Regions from separate parts of the Lysinibacillus sp. A4 genome, predicted to be linked through region 2. Evidence: riboswitches for the same ligand, from Rfam matches in the RefSeq annotation. Region 2 holds a riboswitch; the other holds the start of a gene.

Region 1 (4,328 bases), on a different contig from region 2:
GTAACAAATACACCTATCCTTCGTCCGCTGATTTCAACTGATAAATTAGAGATTATTGATATTGCAGAAAAAATCGGCACATACGAAACATCTATTCAGCCATTTGAAGATTGCTGCACGATTTTTACACCAGCAAGTCCAAAAACAAAACCGAAGCTTGAAAAGGTTGAGCATTATGAAAGCTTCTCTGACTTTGATGAATTGATCGAGCGAGCAGTGAAGAATCGCGAGGTCTATATTTTCCCTAAGAAAGAAGAACAACAAGATAAATTTGCAGATCTACTATAAGGATTCAAAAGCCGTCTCAAAGCCCAATTTGAGACGGCTTTTTTGTATGGATATTGTTATTCCAATAGAGGTACAATTTACCTCTAAATTTTTTGTATTAAAAATCTAATATCGCACATTCTATATTCACAAGGAGGTGAGAAACATGGCTTCAAACAACAACCGTAGTTCAAACCAGCTTGCAGTACCTGGTGTACAACAAGCACTAGATCAAATGAAATACGAAATTGCACAAGAATTTGGTGTTCAATTAGGAGCTGAAGCTTCAGCTCGTGCCAACGGTTCCGTTGGTGGTGAAATCACTAAACGTCTTGTACAAATGGCAGAATCTCAATTAAAAGGTATGCCAAACAACAACCAATAAATGCTGATTAAGCATTTATAAACTTAAAACCAGTGACCGTAAAAGGCACTGGTTTTAGTTTGTTTATTGATCATTTATTTATACGAGATAAGGATCTAAATGTAGCTACTGTATGATCAACATCTTTGCTTTGACAAATAGCTGAAATAACAGCAACACCATCAACCCCCGTTTGAAATACAGAATGTGCATTTGTGAAATTTATTCCACCAATTGCTACAATTGGTAATTCAGGATGTAATGAATGTGCCTCCTGTAAAAAAGATGTACCACATGGTGGTTGTGCATCACTTTTAGAGGATGTTGGAAAGATTGGACCGATACCAACATAATCAGCTTGATGGTTAATAGCTATTTGCAATTCTTCCTCGCAATGGACAGATACACCAAGAATCATATTCCCGATTCTTTTACGTGCTACACTTACAGGTAAATCATCTTGTCCGATATGAACACCATCAGCCCCTAGTCGTATCGCTAGATCAACATCGTCATTAATGATAAAGGGCACATTATAGTGATGACATAGTTTTTGACATTGGCGTGCAAATTGTTCATACGCAAGTCCAGTTAACGCGTGAGGACCTTTTTCACGAAATTGAAACATTGTAATGCCTGCTTGCAAGGCTTTTTCTAGGATATAGATAGGTTGTTCTTGAGGAGGAACATTGCTCGTACCCATAATAAAATAAAGCTCCAAATCCTCACGTTTCATGAATAATCACCTCACAGCCTTCCTTATACTGTTGATAAGCAAAATGATTAGTGGGTCCATGACCATTTCCAATCGATAAATTAAACATAATAGCTAATTGGATAAATTTTTTAGCTTCTATAATGGCATTTTCCAGAGCAAATCCTTGTCCAAGAAAAGCAGTAAGTGCTGCGGAAAATGTACATCCAGTACCATGCGTATTTTTTGTTTGGATTCGTGGAGACTGCAAAGAAAAAGAACGTCCATTTTTGCAAAATACATAATCAATGGCATAAAGTGGATCTGCTAAATGACCACCTTTAATGATGACACATTGTACACCTAGCTGTAACAAGCTTTGAGCTACTTCTTTCATATCTTCAAAATGATGAATAGATCTCCCAGTAAGTGTCTCTGCCTCGGGTATATTGGGCGTAACAACCGTAGCAAGTGGTAATAAAGTTGAGCGTAAGGCATCGATAGCTTCTTGCTGTAATAGGCTTTCCCCACCTTTTGCAATCATCACCGGATCAACAATCAGTGGAATGTTTAGCTCCCTGATCTTGTGTGCAATTGCTTTGATAATTTCTGAGGAATAAAGCATTCCTGTTTTAATCGCAGCGATTGGAAAATCTTCTACTAAGGCCTCGAATTGTTTTTTTATAAAGGAAACGTCAATAGGGTAAACACCTGTTACACCCAAAGTATTTTGAGCAGTTAGAGCAGTAATAACAGAAGTACCAAACACTTCTAATTCCTGAAATGTTTTTAAATCAGCCTGTATACCCGCGCCACCACCACTATCTGAGCCAGCGATTGTTGTTACAATATGCATGAAGCTGCACCATCCTTTGATAAGCGATGTATAGCATTGAGTAAGGCTATTTGAAAATCACCAATGTCTGCAGTAAATGCGGATGCCAGTACACCTGCTTTTTTATAGTAAGTAAGTGTTTCCGTTAATTGTTGGTAAGGATTATGGCTTACACTATAGGCTGCGCCACAAATTGCGCTAAGTAAACAACCTGTACCCGTTACTTCCGTCATTTGTGGATGACCACCAGCGATCCATTGGCTATGCTTGCCATCAGTTATAAAATCGCGTTCTCCTGTGACAATAACAATGCATTGATAGCGTTGAGCCAATGATGTGGCTTCTAATTCCATAGCGATAGTGCCATGACCACTATCGACACCTTTTTGTTGCCAATTTACACCAACTATTGCTGCTAGCTCGCCGAGATTACAGCGAATCACGGCAAAGTGTATGTTTTCCAGTAAGTATCTTACGGTTTCCTTACGATAAGTTGTGGCTCCAACTCCGACAGGATCTAAAATAACAGGAATACCAAGTTTATTGGCTTTTTCACCTGCTAATAACATGGCACTTTTTGTGCGATCATTAAGTGTTCCAATATTAATTAATAATGCTTGAGCAATGGCCACCATCTCCTCTACCTCTTGGTAGTCATCGGCCATTACTGGTGAAGCACCTATCGCTAATAAACCATTTGCTTGAAAATTTGCCACTACATAATTGGTAATACAATGGATAAGTGGTTGCTGTTGACGAATTGTTTGAAAAATCATTGTAGTCCTCCTTTAGGGATGGACGTAAGCATGCAAAAAAGGCTCTTTTTGTGTAAAAATGCACGAAAAGAGCCTTTCATCTGAAAACGATGTTTATTGCTCCCTACGTCAGTATTAACTAACAGGTTCAAAGGGTCAGGTTTTACCTTCTCAACTCTTACGAGTCCCCCTGCAATCTTGCTTTTAGTTGACCAAAATGTACCATACTTTTCATTTGTATTCAATAGCAAGTTTTCCTATAGATAAAATGTGACCGATGCCATATAGGAGGGTATGATAGTTGTCATGACTTTACCGAAATTAAGCACAAACCATTGAAAATGCTGAAAAAAGAGTTTTATAATGTGTCATAACAAAAGGGGGCAATTGCCATGAAAAGACAAGATTTAGTTGCACCAGAATGGTATAACATAGTAGAGGAAATTGAAAAATATGCTCAGGATGCAGCCAAAAATGCTTTAATCATTTGTGAAGAAAACCAAGACATCCAATGTATTACATATGCACATTTATTGGAAAAAGCGAATCAAGCAGCACATGTATTCACCAAGCAAGGTTTAAAGAAAGGTGATGTCATTTTAGTAATGGTACCACGTTCGGTTGAAGCATATATTGTGTATATTGCTGCATTGAAAGCGGGTTTAACTATTATTCCAAGTTCTGAGATGTTAAGAACAAAGGATATTGAGTATCGAATTCATCATGCAAATGCTAAAGCAGTTATTGCATTTGAACCCTATATTGAACAGTTCGATAAAGTAGGAAATTTACAAGACATACTGCAATTTGTCATAGGGAATGCACATGAACCTTGGCAGAACATACTTGAAAAAATGAATAATCAACCTACAACCTACATAAATCCTATCCCAACAAAAAGCACAGACAATGCATTTTTAGCCTATACAAGCGGAACAACAGGAAATCCAAAAGCAGCAGTGCATACGCATAGTTGGGGCTATGCTCATTTACGAACAACAGCACCACATTGGTTGGGTGTACAAGAAAATGATATTGTTTGGGCGACTGCAGCACCAGGGTGGCAAAAATGGATTTGGAGTCCATTTCTAGCTACTTTAGGCAGTGGTGCTACTGCATTTGTCTACAAAGGTAAATTTGAAGCAGCTTCTTATTTAGCATTGCTTGAGAGATTCAAAATCAATGTACTATGCTGTACACCAACTGAATATCGTTTTATGGCAGCGCTTGAAAATTTACATGAATATGATTTAAGTGCAATTCGCCAAGCTGTATCAGCTGGTGAGCCATTAAATAGTGAGGTTATTAGAGTATTCTTGGAAACATTCAAATTACAAGTGCGAGATGGCTATGGACAAACGGAAAATACATTATTGGTAGGCACAATGGTAGGGATGGAAGCGAGAGTTGGCT
Region 2 (8,599 bases):
AATGTTACAAGATATTCTAGAATTTAACAAAGAGTTTGTACAAGAAAAAAAATATGAGCCATTCATCACTACGAAATATCCTGATAAACGTATTGTTGTTTTATCTTGTATGGATACTCGTCTTGTAGAGCTTTTACCAAAAGCGATGAATTTGCGTAATGGCGATGTAAAAATAGTGAAAAGTGCTGGTGCGTTAGTGAGCCATCCTTTCGGTGCAGTTATGCGTAGTTTATTAGTTGCTGTCTACGGCCTACAAGCTGATGAAGTGTATGTTGTTGGACATTATGACTGTGGTATGAGTGCGGTTGATCCTGACGCCATGCTTAGCGAAATGGTACAACGAGGCATCGACCCAGAAACAATCAAAATGTTGGAATATTCTGGTTTTGATTTGAAAGAATTTTTACGAGGTTTCGGTGATGTAGCAACAAGTGTTAAGAAAAGTGTCGATACGATTCGTAATCATCCATTAATGGTAAAAGACGTACCTGTTCATGGTTTAATAATTGATCCAAATACAGGTCATCTAGATTTAATTGAAGATGGAAATAAGCAATAAAGTTATTTTTTGATACATTAATAAAAGAACAAGTGCCTATCCTCACTATGTAGAAGATAGGCACTTATTATTCTATTCATCCTCTAAACGTGCGTACATATAGTGATCTACCCAATGACCATTGATATACAGTAGCTTTCTTAGCAGACCCTCCTGCTGGAATCCAGCCTTCTCTAATACACGCATGGAGGCATTATTTTGTGTCGATACATAGGCCTCTACACGATGTAAACCAATTTGTTCAAATGCAAATCGGACCACCATATTCACAGCTTCTGTGACAATGCCCTTTCCAACATAAATCTCATCCATCGCATAGCCAACAAATGCACTCGAGTACGGTAAGCGTTTGACAGCATAAAGTGCAATATGCCCTATTAGATTATTTGTACCATGCTCAAAAATACCAAAAGTAAATTCACGCTTTGATTCCATTAAATAGAGACTTTCTTGAATTTTTTTGTATTGAGCATCGACTGTATAGTATTCAGGTCTTTGCAGTGGCTCGTATATAGACCAAAAGTATTTATTACGGCTTACGAGACCCGTTAAACTTCGTGCATCTTTTTCTTGGAATGTGCGGATGTAGCATTTTTCCCCCTTTATTGTTACCACATTCCCACCCTTTTTTCTTAATAGATTCCAAATTTTAAGCACCATTTCTCCACACTAGCCTTCCAATAAAAATCAATCCATTTCTCTTTGTTACATTGGCTATAAGCCATAATTGCAAAACCCTATTTATATTTCATTGTATGTAAAAAAAGAGGCTGCTACAACCAAAACAGCTTATGTCTTATTGTCATAGCAGCACAATTCAATTATTTAGTTTTTTGTTCTTTCTTTTTCTCATTTACTATTTCTAAGCTGGAGGAATCAGCATCCTCTAGTTGTGTATTGTCTAACACATTTGTTAAATGAAGACCACGTCTTTGAGCCTCTCGTTCAATGTGTGCAATAGTTTCCTGTAGCACCTGAACCCGTGCATACTTTTTGTCATCTCCAGCGACTAAGATCCATGGTGCATCCTTTTTATCTGTCTTTTCAAACATTGCATTCGCTGCTTCAATATACTGAGGTGTTTTATCTCGATTGCGCCAATCCTCGGCAGTTAACTTCCAAGATTTATAAGGGTTTTGTTCACGTTCTTTAAAGCGTTTTAATTGCTCCTCATCTGAAACATGAAGCCAGAACTTAATAATTATGTAATCTCCTGCAGTTAAAATCTTCTCAAAATTATTAATTTCCTCATAAGCACGAGACCATTCATCTTTTGTTGCGAATCCCTCGATGCGTTCCACTAATACGCGGCCATACCACGAGCGATCAAAAATAGCGATTTGCCCATGCTGAGGCAACTTTCTCCAAAATCGTTGTAAATAATTGTAGCGTAATTCATGAGCTTGAGGGGCAGAAATAGGATGTACAACATAACCGCGGGGATCGACACGTTCGATTAATCGTTTAATAGCGCCACCTTTACCAGCCGCATCCATTCCTTCGAAAACCAAGATCAAGCCAATCTTGTTTTTTAATAAAAATTGTTGTGCGTTCAACATTTCATATTGGAGTACTTTTAATTTCTTTTTATACATCTTTTTGTCTAGTTCAACAGTTAGATCTAGATTTTTTAAATTTTGGGTCATGAAACTTCACTCCTTTTATTTGACTATTCTTATTGTACTAAAGAAATATGTGGATGCCTATCAGACATGGTAAATTGTAGGTATTAATAGTAAAACAACACGATACATTGTTGGAAATTTCCGTTATAATAAAAAAAGTGACAGTACTATACTTATTTGTCTTTTCCCTATACAATCTAACACGAAGGGAGAGGAAAACATGCCTCGGTTTATCATGATGACAATCTCTTATCTTGTCTCAATCATCCTAACCTTTTCATCCTTTTTCGTGAACATCAACGGTCAATCTTCGCTAGAAATCGCTAATCGTTTTTCTGTTGTATTTGCACCAGTTAGTGTAAGTCATGTAATTTGGATTATCATTTATTTTTTACTCGGTTATTGGTTAGTTATGAACATGAAAAAGACAACTTTGAAACAGTCTGCGCTTTTTAGCTGCATAAATATATTACAAGCATTGACGATATATGTCTGGCACCATGAGTTATTTATTGTTTCTCTTGGCATTACATTACTCTTAGTCTTGTATTTATTTATGTTGTATAATACGTACCCTCTTCAGGACAAATCCTTGTTTGGTCGTATTCCTTTCTCTGTTTATTTAGCATGGATGACATTTATTTTTATCACAAATACAAGCTTTACGTTAACGGCTTATGGTTGGAACGGCTTTGGTCTTAGCACACCTCTTTGGGCAGTGATTTTACTTACTTTAGGTGGAGCCATTGCGCTACATATCCGTTTCCATCACTTTGATGTTATGTATCCAAGTGTTTTTATTTGGGCTTATATTGGAATCGCCATACATAATGGTTTTGATGAGCTACTTGTCACTACAGCCGCTTTATTTTTATGTGGTGTTCTCTTTGTTGGCATTTTATTTATTAAAAAAAATCCTGCTAACCAAAAATAATTTGGTTAGCAGGATTTTTCATTACATCTTATTCTTCGTCTAATGACGTTAAGATAATTGGTTTATCTTTTGTTACAATGACTGAATGTTCGATTTGAGCTACAAGTGATTTATCAGGTGTCACGAATGTCCAACCATCACCTGCTTCTACGATATGCTCTGCCTTTGCTGAGATAAATGGCTCAACCGCAAGGACCATACCTTCTTTCATAATAGTAGCATCCCATGCATCGTAATAATTTAAAATATGGTTTGGTTCATCATGTAAAGATTGACCTAAGCCATGACCTGTTAAATTCATAATAACAGTTAACCCATTAGCATTTGCCTCGCGTTCAACAGCTTTACCAATTTGATTTAATTTAGATCCAGCCTTTACCTTTGTCATTGCTCGATCAAAGGCACTTTTAGCAACACGGCAAAGCTTTTCTTTGTCCTCATAGCCATCACCCACAACAAATGAAATACCTGTGTCAGCAAAATAGCCATTTAAAGAGCCAGAAACATCAATATTTACGATATCTCCTTCTTGAATAACACGCTTTCCTGGAATACCGTGTGCTACTTCTTCATTGACACTAATACATGTATACCCTGGAAAATCATATTCTCCCTTTGGTCCTGAAATCGCGCCTGCCTCTGCAAACATGCGACCAGCAATTTCATCAAGCTCAAGTGTTGTAACACCTGGTTTTGTTGCAGCTTTCATTGCTTCGCGAATTTCAGCACAAATGCGTCCTATTTTTTTAAAAGCTTCAATCTCTTCTTGCGTTTTTACAATCATGTATAACGTCCCTTTCATCTAATATCTATTCTTTAATATAACATAACTTTTTATGCGTATAACGATAAACGCTTTAAATATTGTATGCTTTCCTACTTTGCAAAGTGCTAAAAGAGTTATTCACGACAAAAAAGTCCCTCCACTCATGTGAAGGGACTAGCATTAAAATTTTCTTTGCATTAATTGTGGAGCGGCTGTGAATAAAAGAACACCAACGACAGCCGTTAAAATGGTTGCTGGTAGCATATATGTACCATTGTAGATGATGGAATAGATCCATGCATTTTGGTCACCCGCATATTCGGCAAAAAATACAGCACCAGCAATTGTATGTGCTGTGTATCGTAAGAAGCCTGCGAAAACGGTACCTATGATTATATAAAGTGCCATTTTTGTTTTGTTCATATGTTTAGCAGCGTCTAATACTGGTCCACGTACAACCGCCGCTAATCCTACAACAGTAAAAGCAACGCCATAATCTAGTAATCCTTGTAGCCAGTGCACAATCGTAGCACCAAACATGGTTTGCATTACACCTACGAGTAATCCAGTTGTTAGCCCAGCTACTAAGCCCCAGCGAAATGCTATTAACATAATTGGTACCATAACAAGACTAACTGAGCCGCCTTGTGCCCATACTTTAAAGGAAACCTGATCCAGTACGAGACCAATCGCTGCAAAAATCGCAATCTCCACAAGCATTAATAGTCTTTTTTTGTCCATACATATTCTCTCCTTTGTTCCGATGTAGGATACAAGAGCAGGAATAGAAAAGCGCTGATATGTCTCTTTCTGACACCTTTTTTCCTTTAAGGACGAAAAAACGATGTCAGGACAGAGCCTCACATCGTACAAGTGTCGGTTTCTATCCACATCCCTACGCAAGCGTTAACTTACAGGTTCGAAGAGTCAAGGCATTACGTGCCCAGTCTCAGCTGACATCATCAGCTCCCCTTGTGGTCGTTACATCTGAATTTATTTGAACACTCTCATTGTACGCAAAGGATTAAAGGATTACAACCTTCCATACATCATTTTTTTGAAACTTTGCTGTTTTTCATGCGTAAATATTTAAAAAGGAGGTACAACTATGGAGAATCAAAAAATTTTAGCTGCCTTTAGTTATCTTAGTATTTTCTTCGCCCCTTTTATCGTTCCATTAATTGTATATTTTGTAACAAAAGACAGTGATGTAAAAAGCCATTCGATTCGTGCACTTGTCTCTCATTTAATACCTTTTGTTTTTGGCATTCTATTCTTTATTGTCTTTGTTTTTTCTACATTTAGTTTAGATCCAACCTCCAATAACAAGACGGTGATGATTATTTGGTTTGCTTCATTCGCCATCTATGCTCTCGTCTCACTAGGTATTGTGATTTGGAATATAATTCAGGCTGTTCGTGTTATCCGTTAATGTTTTATTTTTAAGTGAAACAGGTAGTAGTAATTGTAAAAGGAGCTGTTTTGGGATGAAAGTATCAAACGTTGTAAAAACCGCCGTTAAGTTAGCACCTATTGTTATTCCTATCGTAAAAAAAGTAATGGCTGCAAAAAAGGGCACAACGCCTACAACCACCACTCGAAAAAAATAAAATGAAGGCGTATTCCTTTTAGAGGAAATACGCCTTCGTTTTATTTCACTTCAAAATGGGTTTGACTATGGCCATTCAATGTTTTTTCTACATGTAAAACTGCTGGCATTGCAGATTTCAATTCAGGTACATGCGAAATAACGCCAATCATACGACCCGAATCCTGCAAATCAATTAATGTATCGATTGCTTTATTTAGTGATTCCTCATCGAGCGAGCCAAAGCCCTCATCAATAAACATCGTTTCAATATGAATATTACCTTGGTAGCTTTGAATCACATCTGCCATCCCCAATGCAAGGCTCAACGAAGCATTAAATTTTTCGCCACCTGATAAAGTTTTGACATCTCGTAATTGATCTGTATAAGCATCATAAACATCAAGACCAAGGCCACTTTGCTTCGCATGCTTTTCTAATCTATCTGAACGTCTAAGCTCAAATTGACCGTTTGATAAATGATACAGACGTATATTGGCAGCTTCTGTAATTTGATCTAAGTAGTTAATTTGTATATAACGCTCAAAGGATAGCTTTTTCGAGTTTTGTCCATTTAATAATCCATAGAGCTCCTTTACTCGCCCTGCTTCTTGTTCAAGTAAATGAAGCTCTTTCGCTATTTCTTCCACCTTTTCACTAAAGCCTTGGCATGCTTGTATAAAGCCATTGATCTGTTGTAAACGTTTAAATGCTTCCTCATAGGAAACTCGATGCTGTTCTACTCTTGCTTCCATCGCCTCTAAATCTTGCTTCTCTTTTCCTTGAAGGTATGTAGCCCCTTCGGTAATCTGAATTTGCAACGTGTGTACTTGTAAAGCATAGTCGCTACATGCTTTTCGAAGTGCATCCAATTGTATGGCACTCCGTTTAGCAGTTGCATAAGCCTCATAGCTTTCGAAACCTATTTCTTGCATATCTGCTGAAAATTGCTGAAGCTTTTCATTCATTTTAAGCTGTAATTCCTCAAAGGACTGTTTGGCAATTTCTACTGTTAGTGTTGCATTGCTAGCTGCTTCCTTTGCTACATGCAAATTTTCTTGACTCACTTGCCAACTTTTTTGAAGCCCTTCTTTCTGTTTACTAACTTCATTAAGTTGTTGCTTTAATTGCTGTAAAGTTGGTAAATTAGGGGGCATCTGCTTAAGTTGTTCGTCTACAACCGCTTGTAATTTTGTCCATTCTTTTATCTTCTCTGCTAAATATTGCTCTAGCTTCATATGCTTATTTCGTAGCTGCTCTATTCGATCATGCTGATGCTTTATTTTTAATCGCACATCAGCTAATTGATGTTGAATAATTTTTAATGCTGCAATCTCTTGTTCCACTTCATGTAAAGTAGCGATGATCTGTGGTTGGTCTTCTTGTTTAATATGCTGCGCCTCAAGTTGTTGCCATGTATCTTGAAGAAGCTGCTGCGCTGATGCTAAAAATGCCTCTTTCTCTAAATACTTACGCTCGTCTGATGATGCCTTCGCTCTTAATGCTTCCACTTGAGCAAGCTCAATAATTTCCAGTTGCTCATTGTGTGCTTTCTGATGTGTCATACTACCACAAACAGGACAGGGTTCTCCTTCCTTCAGCTGTTCTGCTAAAATACTAGCTTGACTCGTCAGCCATCGTTGCTGCAAAAGTTGAAGAGCCTCTTTACTTTCTTGATAGAGACTTTCTGAAGCAACTACATCCTGCTTAGCTAACTCTACGACATGTTTATATTTCTCTGCTTGCTTGATTAAAGCAACCTGTTCCCGTAGTTTCGGTAATTGTTCTAAATAGCTTTCATAGGGTTCAACCTGTTTTTCATAGCCTTCTACTGATTGAGAAAAATGCTGTAATTGCTTTTGTTCATTTTCCAAAAGTTTGATGTTATCATTTACTGCTCGTTTTGCATTTTCAGCATATTGCTCCGCTATTTGCAGCTGTTGTATATTGTTTTCATAGGCTTCAAATTTCGGTAAAAGCGCTAGCATCTGCATTTCCTGCTGTAAGATTTGCTGTCGTTCAGATTCTTTAGCCTGCTCTATCTCATATTTTTCTTGTGCTTCTTGCAACTTTTCTTGTGACTGCTGTTGCGTAACTTTTGCTTGTTGAAAAGCTAGTTCTTTTACATTCAGTTCAGCACGTAAATCCTTGCATTGTTGTTCGAGGAGCACAAGTCGCTCTGCTTGTTCTGCCAAAGCAATCTCCTTCTCCTTTGCTTGGTATACATCCTGCTGTTGTAAAAGCATTTGCAGCCGTTGCTGTCGATTAGCTTGTTCATCAAATTGCTCATTTAGCGTTTTTGCTAAGCGATAATATTCCTGCTCTTTTTGATGAAGGCTATACGCTTCTTCATAGTATGACTGTTCATCTTCTCCACATTTCTTATAGTAGCTAAGCTCCTCATCAAGTGCCTCTGTCAGTTGATGTAAATTTTCGGTATTATCCGCAATCAATGTGAATAAAGCGGAAGAACGTTGTGGTAAGGCGCCCACAATTTGACCAAGTAAATGTTCTTTTAATTGTTTGGCACGTTCAAGATCACTTTCTGCTTCTTTACGCTTGGCATCAAGCTTTTTTGCCATGACACCGAAACGATCAGTTTTAAAGATTTTCCGTAAAATTACTTCTTTATTTGTTGAATCAGAGGTTAATAGTTTTCTAAATTCACCTTGAGGTAGCATGACAATTTGGCTAAATTGATCTTTTGTGAGACCTATAATTTCCTGCAATTTCTTATCGACTTCAAGCGTTTGCTGTTTCTCTACAATGCTATAATCCAGCTTTCCCTCTTTTACTTCTGCTAGCTCTATTTTCTTTCCAGTAACCGTTTTATTTTTTTCTTTAATATGACCTGGCTGTCGTACTATTTGATAGACTTTTCCATGCATTTCAAAGACGAGTTCTACAGCTGTATAAACTTCATCATGTGCAAAGCCGCTTCTTAGTAAAGCTGTATCCTGTCGATCCTCCCCACTACCTGATCCGTAAAGAGCATAGCAAATAGCATCGAAAATGGTTGTTTTACCAGCACCCGTTTTTCCAGAAATGGCAAACAATCGATGCTCCCCTAGCTCTTGAAAATCAATTACTTCCGTGTCTTTATAGGGACCAAACGCTGTAATTGTTA

What was found. Region 2 has a riboswitch for thiamine pyrophosphate ahead of thiT (energy-coupled thiamine transporter ThiT). Riboswitches for the same ligand answer to the same signal wherever they lie in the genome.
Region 1: linked by a shared signal. The riboswitch ahead of thiM (hydroxyethylthiazole kinase) and the one ahead of thiT (energy-coupled thiamine transporter ThiT) in region 2 are both predicted to bind thiamine pyrophosphate.

Annotation. Positions count from the first base shown of each region.
Region 1 covers NZ_JANWTB010000003.1:475,543-479,870, reverse strand. Annotated here, with positions in the region: gene thiI (tRNA uracil 4-sulfurtransferase ThiI) at 1-288, shown strand, start outside; gene NY607_RS07810 (alpha/beta-type small acid-soluble spore protein) at 434-652, shown strand; gene thiE (thiamine phosphate synthase) at 723-1,367, opposite strand; gene thiD (bifunctional hydroxymethylpyrimidine kinase/phosphomethylpyrimidine kinase) at 1,357-2,181, opposite strand; gene thiM (hydroxyethylthiazole kinase) at 2,169-2,936, opposite strand; TPP riboswitch at 3,020-3,117, opposite strand; gene mbcS (acyl-CoA synthetase MbcS) at 3,308-4,328, shown strand, end outside.
Region 2 covers NZ_JANWTB010000013.1:79,097-87,695, reverse strand. Annotated here, with positions in the region: gene NY607_RS21070 (beta-class carbonic anhydrase) at 1-559, shown strand, start outside; gene NY607_RS21065 (GNAT family N-acetyltransferase) at 632-1,219, opposite strand; gene NY607_RS21060 (polyphosphate kinase 2 family protein) at 1,381-2,205, opposite strand; gene NY607_RS21055 (hypothetical protein) at 2,405-3,118, shown strand; gene map (type I methionyl aminopeptidase) at 3,147-3,902, opposite strand; gene thiT (energy-coupled thiamine transporter ThiT) at 4,065-4,625, opposite strand; TPP riboswitch at 4,760-4,867, opposite strand; gene NY607_RS21040 (magnetosome magnetite crystal formation protein family) at 4,993-5,316, shown strand; gene NY607_RS21035 (hypothetical protein) at 5,372-5,494, shown strand; gene NY607_RS21030 (AAA family ATPase) at 5,535-8,599, opposite strand, start outside.